2 linked regions of the Variovorax paradoxus genome follow. The protein of the gene in region 2 interacts with the protein of the main gene of each other region in a pairwise test. Links are inferred from orthologs where the notes say so. Each region holds a gene or a part of one and is shown on either strand. Other genes may lie near its edges.

Evidence for each region.
Region 1: the proteins of cyoB (region 2) and GFK26_RS23840 interact in binary tests that used the Escherichia coli proteins (3 or more experiments, as listed by UniProt). The link is inferred for Variovorax paradoxus from one-to-one orthologs.

Annotation. Positions count from the first base shown.
Region 1 is NZ_CP045644.1:5,167,121-5,172,835, forward strand. Bases 1,867-4,682 are described here. They hold GFK26_RS23840 (pyridoxal phosphate-dependent aminotransferase), read right to left. Parts: upstream 3,958-4,682; coding sequence 2,776-3,957; downstream 1,867-2,775. Other genes in these bases: hrpA (ATP-dependent RNA helicase HrpA), read left to right, coding at 1,867-1,961; GFK26_RS23830 (DUF3309 family protein), read right to left, coding at 2,006-2,164; GFK26_RS23835 (rard protein), read right to left, coding at 2,370-2,744; GFK26_RS23845 (CysB family HTH-type transcriptional regulator), read right to left, coding at 3,989-4,682. Also shown: more of hrpA, read left to right, coding at 1-1,866; more of GFK26_RS23845, read right to left, coding at 4,683-4,930; GFK26_RS23850 (sirohydrochlorin chelatase), read right to left, coding at 4,994-5,365; LPS export ABC transporter permease LptG, read right to left, coding at 5,362-5,715. UniProt on the Escherichia coli protein: Shows aminotransferase activity with methionine and histidine as substrates, and to a lesser extent also with phenylalanine.
Region 2 is NZ_CP045644.1:7,125,622-7,131,502, reverse strand. The notes cover bases 1,731-4,712. They hold cyoB (cytochrome o ubiquinol oxidase subunit I), read right to left. Parts: upstream 4,234-4,712; coding sequence 2,227-4,233; downstream 1,731-2,226. Other genes in these bases: cyoA (ubiquinol oxidase subunit II), read right to left, coding at 4,238-4,712; cyoC (cytochrome o ubiquinol oxidase subunit III), read right to left, coding at 1,731-2,234. In the rest of the region: GFK26_RS33150 (ATP-binding protein), read right to left, coding at 1-345; GFK26_RS33145 (SURF1 family protein), read right to left, coding at 329-1,153; cyoD (cytochrome o ubiquinol oxidase subunit IV), read right to left, coding at 1,153-1,563; more of cyoC, read right to left, coding at 1,560-1,730; more of cyoA, read right to left, coding at 4,713-5,263; GFK26_RS33120 (MFS transporter), read left to right, coding at 5,451-5,881. UniProt on the Escherichia coli protein: Cytochrome bo(3) ubiquinol oxidase is the terminal enzyme in the aerobic respiratory chain of E.coli that predominates when cells are grown at high aeration.

The sequences.
Region 1 (5,715 bases), 2.0 Mb from region 2 along the record:
GGCTGTTCGGGCGCGGCATCGCCAACATCGAGCCGCAGTGGCTCGAGCAGGTGGCGGAGCATCTGCTGAAGAAGCAGCTGCTCGATCCGCACTGGGAGAAGAAGGGCGCGCAGGTCTCGGCGCTGGAGCGCGCGACGCTGTACGGCCTGGTGGTCTACAGCGGGCGGCGTGTCGATTTCACCAAGGTCGATCCGGTGTCGGCGCGGGAAATCTTCATCCGCGAAGCGCTGGTCGGCGGCCAGTGGGAAAGCAAGTTCCCGTTCCTCACGGCCAACCGCAAGCTGGTGCGCGAGGTCGAAGGCCTGGAGCACAAGGCGCGCCGGCAGGACGTGCTGGTCGACGACGAACTGATCTTCGCCTTCTACGACGCGCAGATGCCGGCCGACGTGGCCAGCGGCATCACCTTCGAGAACTGGTACCGCCACGCGTCGAAAGACCAGCCGCGCCTGCTGTACCTCACGCGCGACGAACTCATGCGCCACCAGGCGGCCGGCATCACGACGCAGTCGTTCCCGCCCACGCTGCGCCTGGGCGGTGTCGATTGCGCCGCAAGCTACCTGCACGAACCGGGCGACGCGAAAGACGGCCTCACGGTCAGCGTGCCGCTGTTCGTGCTCAACCAGGTGAACGAAGAGCGCTGCGAGTGGCTGGTGACGGGCATGCTCAAGGACAAGATCCAGGCGCTGCTCAAGAGCCTGCCGCAGCGCCCGCGCTCGCGGCTGGTGCCGCTGCCCGAGTCGGCGACGAAGCTGGCCGAGGAACTGTCGGCGCCCGAACTCTTCGGCACCGGTTCGCTCACCGACGTGCTGCTCAAGCGCGTGCGCGACCTGACCAGCATCGACGTGAAGCGCGCCGACTTCAAGCTCGACATGCTGCCGCCGCACCTGTTCATGAACCTGCGCATCGTCGACGAGCACGGCCGTCAGCTCGGCATGGGCCGCAACCTCGGCGCGCTGAAGGCCGAGCTGGGCGCGCAGGCGCGTGGCGCGTTCCAGGCGCTGGCGGGGCTCAATGTGAAGGCGGCACCGGCCCCCAAGCCTTCGCCTGCAGGCGAAGGCCAGGCACCCGCGAAGAACGCCGCGCCCGAGAAGGCCACGCCCGCGCTGCCCGCCGGCCAGCGCTACACGACCTGGGCTTTCGGTGAGCTGCCCGAGCTGATGGAAGTGCGGCGCGGTTCGCAGTCGCTCATCGGCTTCCCGGCGCTGCGCGACGAGGGCGATGCCGTGACCATCGAGGTGTTCGACGAGCCCGCCGTGGCCGCCGCGAAGCACCGCGCCGGCCTGCGCCGCCTGTTCGCGCTGCAGCTGAAGGACGCGCTGAAGTACCTCGAGAAGAACATCCCCGATCTGCAGAAGATGTCGGTCGCCTACATGCCGCTGGGCACGTCGGAAGAGCTGCGCACGCAGATCATCGACGTGGCGATCGACCGCGCGTTCCTGCAGGAGCCGCTGCCGACCGACGAGTTCGCTTTCAAGAAGCGGCTCGAAGAAGGGCGCGGGCGGCTCACGCTGATCGCCAACGAGGTGTCGCGGCTCGCGGGCGTCGTCCTCGTGGAGTACGCAGCCGCCGCACGCAAGATCAAGGACACGAAGATCCAGCCCGAGGCGGTGCAGGACGCGGCGCAGCAGCTGCAGAAGCTCGTCGGCAAGCGCTTCATCGCCGACGCGCCGTGGACGCAGCTGCAGCACTTTGCGCGCTACCTCAAGGCCATCGTGCTGCGTCTGGACAAGCTGCGCGCCGACCCCGCACGCGACGCCGCCAAGCTGGCCGAACTGAAGCCGCAGGAGCAGCGCTACTGGCGCCTCGTCGCCGAGCGCAAGGGCGTGGTGGACGACCGCATGCTCGAGTTCCGCTGGCTGCTCGAGGAACTGCGCGTGAGCTTTTTCGCGCAGGAGCTGCGCACGCCGCAGCCGGTGAGCGTGAAGCGGCTCGACAAGGCCTGGGCGCAACTGCAGGCGTAAAAAAGCCCGCGGCGACGCGGGCTTTCTTTATGGCAGCGTGGGCGCTATATGCGGCCCATGAGCACGAGGACCACCACGATCAGCAACACGAGCCCGAGGCCGCCGCTGGGCCCGTAGCCCCAGGACCGGCTGTAACCCCAGCTCGGCAGCGCGCCGATCAGCAGCAGGATCAGGACGATCAGCAGAATGAACGAGAGAGACATGGTTTTCTCCTGGGACGTTTGTTGTAACGAGCCTTCATGCTCATCGCCCCGGGACGCCGCAAGCGCCGGAGAGCCGCCCCTTCGGCGGTCAGGACTGTCCTACCGTGGGCGTCGGCGCTTGGCGCGTGCGTCGTCGGAGAGCAGGGGGTTCAGCCCCACGCCCAGACCCGCGTGGCGAGGCGGGCGGAGTTCATCCGGGTGGCTTTCAGCTTCGCATGAACTCGATCGACAAGGTACCCACGGCAGCCAGCACCAGGCCCATCACGAGGAATCCCGCGGCGCCCAGCGTGGCCAGCAGCGCCCGTCGCCACGGTCGTGTGCGAAAGAAGTAGACCGGAATGCCCAGCACCGGAAAGACGCCCGCAAGCAGCGCCGAGCGGCCGGGCGCGGGCACGCCGCGCACCAGGCCGTCGGCCCGGCACCACATGTAGCACAGCGCCGAAATGAGGAACACATGCACCACGTCGAGCGCGGTGTAGTCCTTGCCGTGCAGTGGCGGCATGAACGCGTCGGCCACGCCCACCAGGAAGAACGACAGGCCCAGGGCCAGCAGGATCCAGCGCGGCCGGTTCATCGCCATTGCGGTGCCTGGATGCTCTGGCTCGCCGGCGTCAGAGCTTCGCGAGGCGGTCGAGCGCGGCGAGGAGCGTCTCGTCCTTCTTGGCGAAGCAGAAGCGCACCACGCGCTGGTCGAAGCCGTCGCCGTAGAACGCGGACAGCGGAATCGCCGCAACGCCGATCTCGCGGGTGAGCCACAGGCAGAAGTCGGCCTCGGAGAGATCGCTCACGGCCGAGATGTCGACGCACTGGAAGTAGCTGCCCTCGCTGCGCAGCAGCTTGAAACGGGTCTTCTCGGCCAGGCCGGCCGCGAACAGGTCGCGCTTGCGCTGGTAGAAAGCCGGCAGCTCCAGGTACGGCTCGGGCCGCGCCATGTACTGCGCGAGCGCGTGCTGCATCGGCGTGTTCACGGTGAACACGTTGAACTGGTGCACCTTGCGGAACTCGGCCATCAGCGGCGCGGGCGCGGCCACGAAGCCGACCTTCCAGCCGGTGACGTGGTAGGTCTTGCCGAAACTGCTGACGATGAAGCTGCGCGCCGCCAGGCCCCGGAAACGCGCCACGCTTTCATGGCGCGAGTCGTCGAACACCATGTGCTCGTAGACCTCGTCGCTGATCACGAACACGTCGGTGGGCGCGAGCAGGTCTTCGAGCTGGCGCATCTCGGCCTCGGTCCAGACCGTGGCGCTCGGGTTGTGCGGCGTGTTGATGATGATCGCGCGCGTCTTCGGCGTGAGCGCGGCGGCGATCTTGTCGAAGTCGGGGCGGAAGGTGCCGGGCACGAGCGGCACGCGCACGACCTTGCCACCGGCCAGGTCGATGTTGGGCACGTAGCTGTCGTAGCAGGGCTCCAGCACGATCACTTCGTCGCCGGGGCGCACGATGGCCAGGATGGCCGTGATGATCGCCTGCGTGGCACCGGCCGTGACGGTGATCTCGGTCGCGGCGCTGTAGCTGCGGCCATAGAGCGCCTCGATCTTGGCGGCGATGGCGTCGCGCAGCGACGGAATGCCCGGCATCGGCGGGTACTGGTTGTGGCCGGCCGCCATGGCGGCGGTCACGTCTTCGAGCAGCTTCGGATCGCAGTGGAAATCGGGAAAGCCCTGGCCGAGGTTCACGGCGTTCTTCTCGGCCGCGAGCGTGGACATCACGGTGAAGATGGTGGTGCCGACAGCCGGCAGCTTGGTGGTGATCTCGGGCGTGCGGGGAGAAGACGAAGGGGTGGCGGTGCTCATGGTCGGTCGTCGCGGGGGAAAAAGCGAAAGGTCAGAGTTCGTAATCTTGTTGATGGCCGCTCAGGGCCTTCGCGATCAGGTTGCGGTCGAGGCGGTCGGACAGCAGCTCGGCGAACTTGAAGACGAAGTTGCGCAGGTAGGCGCTGCGCTTGAAGGCAACGCGCGCGATGTTCTGGCCGAACACGTGGCCCATCGGGCGCACCACGAGGTCGGCGTTCGACTCGTCGCGCACGGCCATCTCGGCCACGATGCCCACGCCCAGACCCAGGCGCACGTAGGTCTTGATCACGTCGGAGTCGATGGCTTCGAGCGCGATGCGCGGCGTGAGCTTCTTCTGCGCAAAGGCATGGTCGATGCGCGTGCGGCCGGTGAACGACGGGTGGTACGTGATGATCGGCTCGGCCGCCAGGTCTTCGAGCGACACGCGCTCCTTGGCCGCCAGCGGGTGGTCCTTGGGCAGCACCAGCACGTGCTGCCATTCGTAGCAGGGCAGCGTGACCAGCTCGGCATAGCCGTCGAGCGATTCGGTGGCGATGCCGATCTCGGCGATTTCGTCGATCACCATGCGCGCCACCTGGTCGGGCGAGCCCTGGTGCAGGCTCACGTTGACCTTCGGATAGGCCTCGCGCAGGTTGGCCACGGGCACCGGCAGCACATAGCGCGCCTGGGTGTGCGTGGTGGCAATGGACAGCGTGCCGCTGTCCTGCGCACTGAACTGCTCGCCGATGCGCTTCAAGTTGCCCACTTCGCGCATGATGAGTTCGATGCTCGCGATGACGTGCTGGCCGGGTTCGGTGATGCGCTTCAGGCGCTTGCCGTGGCGGGCGAAGATCTCGACGCCGAGCTCTTCCTCAAGTTCGATGATCGCCTTGGAGACGCCGGGCTGCGATGTGTGCAGTGCCTTGGCCGCCTCGGTGAGGTTCAGGCCGCGCCGCACGGCTTCCTGAACAAACTTGAACTGGTGCAGATTCATATCAAATTCCGTCTGATTGCGGAATTCATTATGCCTTTGAAGTCTATAAAAATGACCGGGACTTCAGGATTTGATGGCAAGCCGGGCCAGCAAGGCGACCAGTTCAGGCGATTCGCCGACGATCGGGGCGAGCGAGAACGCGACCTTGGGCCAACGCTCGCGCAGCGCGTCGAGCTGCAGCGGAAGGTCTTCGCGGGCGTGCTTGCCCATGCCGAGGAACAGCGGCACCACATGGACTGCGGTGGCCCCGTCGGCAATCAGCGCGGCGGCGGCGGTCGGCAGGTCGGGCGCGGCCAGTTCCATGTAGGCACACAGCACGCGCACGGCGGGGTCGTCTGCGCGCATGCGGGCGGCAACGGCTTCGATGGGCTCGCGCCAGCGCGCGTCGCGCGAGCCGTGCGCGAGCAGCACGGTGCCCGGCACTTGCGAGGTCATCGCCTCAGGACCAGCCAGCTGAAGGCTGTGAGCGACAGCACTGAATAGATGAGCCCCGGCGCCGCCGCCGTGAGCCAGGGCGACCAGTTGCTGAGGTTGCCGAGGTAGCCGAACACGTTGTTCAGCAGGAAGAAGCTGATGCCGATCATCACGCCGCCGAACACGTAGGTCGTGATGCCGGCCTGGCGGAAGTGCAGGTAGGCAAAGGGCAGGGCGAGCACGACCATCACCAGGCACGAGAGCGGGTAGAACACCTTGCGCCAGAACTCGATTTCGTAGCGTTGGGCGGTCTGGCCGTTGGCGTTCAGGTGCCGGATGTAATCGAACAGGTCGATGGTGCTCATGCGGTC
Region 2 (5,881 bases):
GCTGAGGTACAGCTGGGCCGTGAGCGTGGCCACGTCGACCAGCAGCGCGACGAACAGCTCGCCGTTGGTCACGCGGCCGTGGATGCGCAGGCGCAGCAGGCTCACCATGTTGAACAGCGCCAGGCAGGTGAGCACCTGCAGCATGTGGTTCAGCGGCAGCCGGATGCCGAAGCCGTAGTGCACCACGAGGATGGTGGCGACCTGCCCGACCACGGCGAACCAGCGCAGCTGGATCAGCTGCTGCATGTTCTGGTGGCCGATGACGTTGTCCAGGCTCGCGACGCCCGCGCGCGGGGCGTGCAGCTCGCCGGCCACCGCGGCGAGCTTGTCAGTCGCGGCGGACATTGGCGGGATCGGCGCTTGCGGTGTCGGCATGCCGCGCATTTTCGCCGCTGCCGCCGGGGGCCGCCTGCCGGCGCCTGTCGTCGCGCCACGCGAACCAGGCGGCGCCCAGCACCATCAGCGCCAGCCCGTACCAGGTGAGGGCGTAGACGAGGTGGCTGTTGGGGAAGGCGATGACGGTCAGGCCGCCTGCCGGCCATGCGGGGGCGGCTTGTGCGGTTGCAGGGCCGGCTTCGGCATCGACGAAGTAGGGCGCCACCTCTGCCAGGCCGCGCGCGGCGGCAATGGCCTGCACATCGCGCGAGAACCAGCGGTCGGCCGTGGGGTCGTTCGTGCGCAGGAAGCCGCCCTTCGGTTCGGTGAGGCGCAGCAGGCCGGCCACGGTGGTGTCGCCTTGGGGCTCGGGGGCGGTGCGGGCCGCGCGCTCGCGCGCTTCGGGCGGCACGAAGCCGCGGTTGACGAGCACGACGCTGCCGTCGGCGGTGCGCAGCGGCGTCAGCACCCAGAAGCCGGCGCCGAGCCGGGTGCTGGCCTGCACCAGCGCTTCCTTGTCATGGAGGAACGTGCCGCGAAGGCGCACGTGTCTGTATTCGTCGTTGGCCGCGTTGACCGTGGGCCATTCGGAGCGCGCCGGCGCGTCGGTGGCCGGGGCGTGCACGCGCTGGTCGACGCGGGCGATGAGGTCGAGCTTCCAGGCCCGGCGCTCGACCTGCCAGGTGCCGAGCGCAAGAAAGCCGGCAAAGGCGAGGACGGCGCAGACCGCCAGCGCCGCACGCGTGACAACCGAGCGCGGGCGGGCGGCCGAGGCCATCAGGGCATGTTCTTCATGTCGTGGACCATGGCCGGCATCATGTTGGTGTTCATGTGATACATGACCCACAACGACCCGGCCAGCGTGATGACCACGAGCACCAGCGTGAAGATCAGCGCCAGCATGTTCCAGCCGCCTTCCGACTTCGCGTCCATGTGCAGGAAGTACACCATGTGGACCACGATCTGCACGACGGCGAAGCCGAGGATGACTAGCGCGGTAGTGCTCGGGTTGGCGATCACCTTGCCCATCACGAGCCAGAACGGGATCGCGGTCAGGATCACGGCCAGCACGAAGCCGGTCATGTAGCCCTTGAAGGTGCTGTGGCTCACGGGGCCGTCGTCGTGATGGGCGTCGTGCCCATCGTGTGCGCCATGGCCGTGCGCGGCGGTGTCGGTGTGGGCGCTCATGCCATCGATCCCATCAGATACACAAAGGTGAAGACGCCGATCCACACGACGTCCAGGAAGTGCCAGAACATCGACAGGCACATCAGGCGGCGGCGGTTGGCGGGGGTGAAGCCGTGCTTGGGCAGCTGGAACATCAGCACGACGAGCCAGATGATGCCGAAGCTCACGTGCAGGCCGTGCGTGCCCACCAGCGCGAAGAACGACGACAGGAACGCGCTGCGCTGCGGGCCGGCGCCTTCGTGCAGCAGGTGCGCGAACTCGTACAGCTCCAGGCCGATGAAGCCCAGGCCCAGCAGGCCGGTGATGCCCAGCCACAGCAGCACGCCGCCCATGCGCTTGCGCTGCATCTCGAGCATCGCGAAGCCGTAGGTGATCGACGACAGCAGCAGCAGCGACGTGTTCATCGCCACCAGCGGCAGGTCGAACAGGTCGGCGCCCGAGGGGCCGGCCGCGTAGCTGCGGCCCAGCACGCCGTATACCGCGAACAGGCAGGCAAAGATGAGGCAGTCGCTCATCAGGTAGAGCCAGAAGCCCAGCAGCGTGCCGTTCTCGGGGTGGTGGTCCTCGTTGCGGACGTGGAACAGCTCGAACACCGGCGGCTTGCCCGTCAGGTCGCTGTGGGCGTGCACGTGCACGCCCGGGGGAGTGGAGAGAGCGGTGGTATCAGACATGGGCGGCAGCCATCAGGCGGGTGCGTTCGGCTTCGGTGCGCACGACTTCTTCCGCGGGGATGTAGTAGTCGCGCTTGTAGTTGAAGGTGTGGACGATGATCGCGACCAGCATGGCCACGAAGCCGATGCCGGCCAGGAGCCACATCTGCCAGATCAGCGCAAAGCCGCACACCGCGCTCAGCGCCGCGATGATGAAGCCGGCGGCCGTGTTCTTGGGCATGTGCACGGGGCTGAAGCCTTCCAGCGGACGCTGGTAGCCGCGGGCCTTCATGTCGGTCCAGGCGTCGTTGTCGTGCACGCGCGGCGTGAACGCGAAGTTGTAGGCCGGCGGCGGCGACGAGGTCGACCACTCCAGCGTGCGGCCGTTCCACGGGTCGCCCGTGGTGTCGCGCAGCGACTCGCGGCGGATGAAGCTCACCACCAGCTGGATCAGGAACGAGGCGATGCCCAGTGCGATGAGCACGGCACCGACGGCGGCGACCTGGAACCAGATCTGCAGCGACATGTCCTGGAAGTGGCTCATGCGGCGCGTGACGCCCATCAGGCCCAGGATGTACAGCGGCATGAAGGCCATCCAGAAGCCGACGATCCAGAACCAGAACGAGCACTTGCCCCAGAACGGATCGAGCTTGTAGCCGAAGGCCTTCGGGAACCAGTAGGTGATGCCCGCCAGCATGCCGAACAGCACGCCGCCGATGATCACGTTGTGGAAGTGGGCAATGAGGAACAGGCTGTTGTGCAGCACGAAGTCGGCCGGGGGCACGGCCAGCAGCACGCCGGTCATGCCGCCGATCACGAAGGTGATCATGAAGCCGATGGTCCACATCATGGGCAACTCGAAACGGATGCGGCCGCGGTACATGGTGAAGAGCCAGTTGAAGATCTTCGCGCCCGTGGGGATCGAGATGATCATCGTCGTGATGCCGAAGAACGAGTTCACGCTGGCGCCGGAGCCCATGGTGAAGAAGTGGTGCAGCCACACGAGGTACGACAGGATCGTGATCACGACCGTGGCGTACACCATCGAGGCGTAGCCGAACAGGCGCTTGCCCGAGAAGGTGGAGACCACTTCCGAGAAGATGCCGAAGGCCGGCAGGATCAGGATGTACACCTCGGGGTGGCCCCAGATCCAGATCAGGTTCACGTACATCATGGCGTTGCCGCCGAGGTCGTTCGTGAAGAAGTTGGTGCCGACATAACGGTCGAGCGACAGCAGGGCCAGCACGGCCGTGAGCACCGGGAAGGCAGCCACGATCAGCACGTTGGTGCACAGGGCCGTCCAGGTGAAGACGGGCATCTTCATCATGGTCATGCCGGGCGCGCGCATCTTCACGATGGTGGCCAGCAGGTTCACGCCCGAGAGCAATGTGCCCACCCCCGCGATCTGCAAGGACCAGATGTAGTAATCGACCCCCACGTCAGGACTGAACAGGATGCCCGACAGCGGCGGGTACGCCAGCCATCCGGTCTTGGCGAACTCGCCCACGAACAGCGACGCCATCACGAGGCCGGCGCCGAAGGTGGTCATCCAGAAGCTGAAGTTGTTCAGGAACGGAAAGGCCACGTCGCGCGCGCCGATCTGCAGCGGCACCACGAAGTTCATGAGGCCCGTGACCAGCGGCATCGCCACGAAGAAGATCATGATCACGCCGTGGGCGGTGAAGATCTGGTCGTAGTGGTGCGGCGGCAGGAAGCCCGCGTTGTCGCCGAAGGCGACGGCCTGCTGGGCCCGCATCATCAGCGCGTCGGCGAAGCCGCGCAGCAGCATCACCAGGCCCAGGATGATGTACATGATGCCGATCTTCTTGTGGTCGATGCTGGTGATCCAGTCATTCCACAAGGTGCCCCACAGCTTGAAGTAGGTCACGGCGCCCAGCAGCGCCAGGCCGCCCAGGATCACGGCCGCGAAGGTCACGAGCAAAATCGGCTCGTGAAGGGGAATCGCCTCCCAGGAGAGGCGGCCGAAGACGAGCTTCGTCAGGTCTAGGTTCTGCAGCATCTTCTTAGTCTTCGGTGGTGCACATCGCGGTGACGTACTTGCGCTTGGGCGTGTCGAGGGAGTCGGCCTGCCAGGCCTGCTTGGTGGCGATGTTGAAGGCGCCGGGCTTGCCCATGCCGCCGTCGGCGTCGATGGCCATCATTTCCTTCATGCACATCTTGTTGCGATCGACGCACAGGTTCAGGATGGCGTCGTACAGGGCCGGGTCGACCGCGGCGTAGTGGCGCACGGGCTCGCGCTCGCTCGGCACTTCGAGCTTCTTGTATTGCTCGCGCGTGAGTTCGCCGTCCTTGCCGGCCTTGACCTTGGCCACCCACTGGTCGAAGCCGTCGTGGCTCAGGCCGTGGAACTTGAAGCGCATGCCCGAGAAGCCCGCGCCGCTGTAGTTGGCGGAGAAGCCTTCGAACTCGCCCGGCTTGTTGATCACCGCGTGCAGCTTGGTCTCCATGCCCGGCATGGCATAGATCTGGCCGGCCAGCGCGGGGATGAAGAAGGAGTTCATGACCGACGAGGCCGTGATCTTGAAGCTGATCGGGCGGTCCACCGGAGCCGCCAGTTCGTTCACCGTGGCAATGCCCTGCTCGGGGTAGATGAAGAGCCACTTCCAGTCCAGCGCCACCACCTCGACCACCAGGGGCTTGGTTTCGGCGGGAATCGGGCGCTGCGCGTCCAGGCGGCTCAGCGGGCGGTACGGGTCCAGCGTATGCGTGCTGATCCAGGTGATCGCGCCCAGCGCGATGATGATCAGGAGCGGCGCGGCCCAGATCGCCAGCTCGAGCTGCGTGGAGTGGTCCCAGTCGGGGCTGTAGGTGGCCTCCTTGTTCGACTGGCGATAGCGCCAGGCAAAGAAGATGGTCAGCGCGATCACCGGGATGATGATGATCAGCATCAGCACCGTCGAGACGATGATGAGACGCCCCTGCTGGTTGGCGATGTCGCCGGAGGGGTTCAACAGCACTGTGTTGCAGCCCGCCAGGAAAATGGCGGAGAGCAGCAGGAGCGCTCGGCGAAGGGTCTTGAGGATGTGCATGCCGGGAGAGGAGAGTGCGAAGGCCGCGCAAAAATGACCCTGCAATCTACGCCGCCCGAGGGATTTCGCCTATTGGACGTTTTGTCCTATGGCGGTAAACGCAAATCGGTGAGACGCTACAGGGTGTCCAGAATTCCCCCCTGTGTCGCGCTCCGGCGTGACGCCTGAATTACAGCCAGCCAGCAAGATGACGACGTCCAGCATCAGTCCACAAGGCGCCCAGCCTGTGTCGCACACGCCCGAAGGCGGCGCCCGCGCCGCAGACGCCGACCATTCGCACATTGCCCCGGGCGAGATCGCGGTCGGCGTGATCATCGGTCGCGCTTCCGAGTATTTCGACTTCTTCGTCTACGGCATCGCCTCGGTGCTGGTGTTCCCGGCGGTGTTCTTCCCGTTCGAGCAGCGCCTGGAAGGCGTGCTCTGGGCCTTCGTGATCTTCTCGTTCGCCTTCATCGCGCGCCCCTTCGGCACCGTGATCTCGATGGCGATCCAGCGGCGCTTCGGGCGCGAGACCAAGCTCACGATTGCGCTGTTCCTGCTGGGCACCTCGACCGCCGGCATCGCCTTCCTGCCGGGCTACGCGAGCATCGGCTTCACGGCCATCGTGCTGCTGTCGGT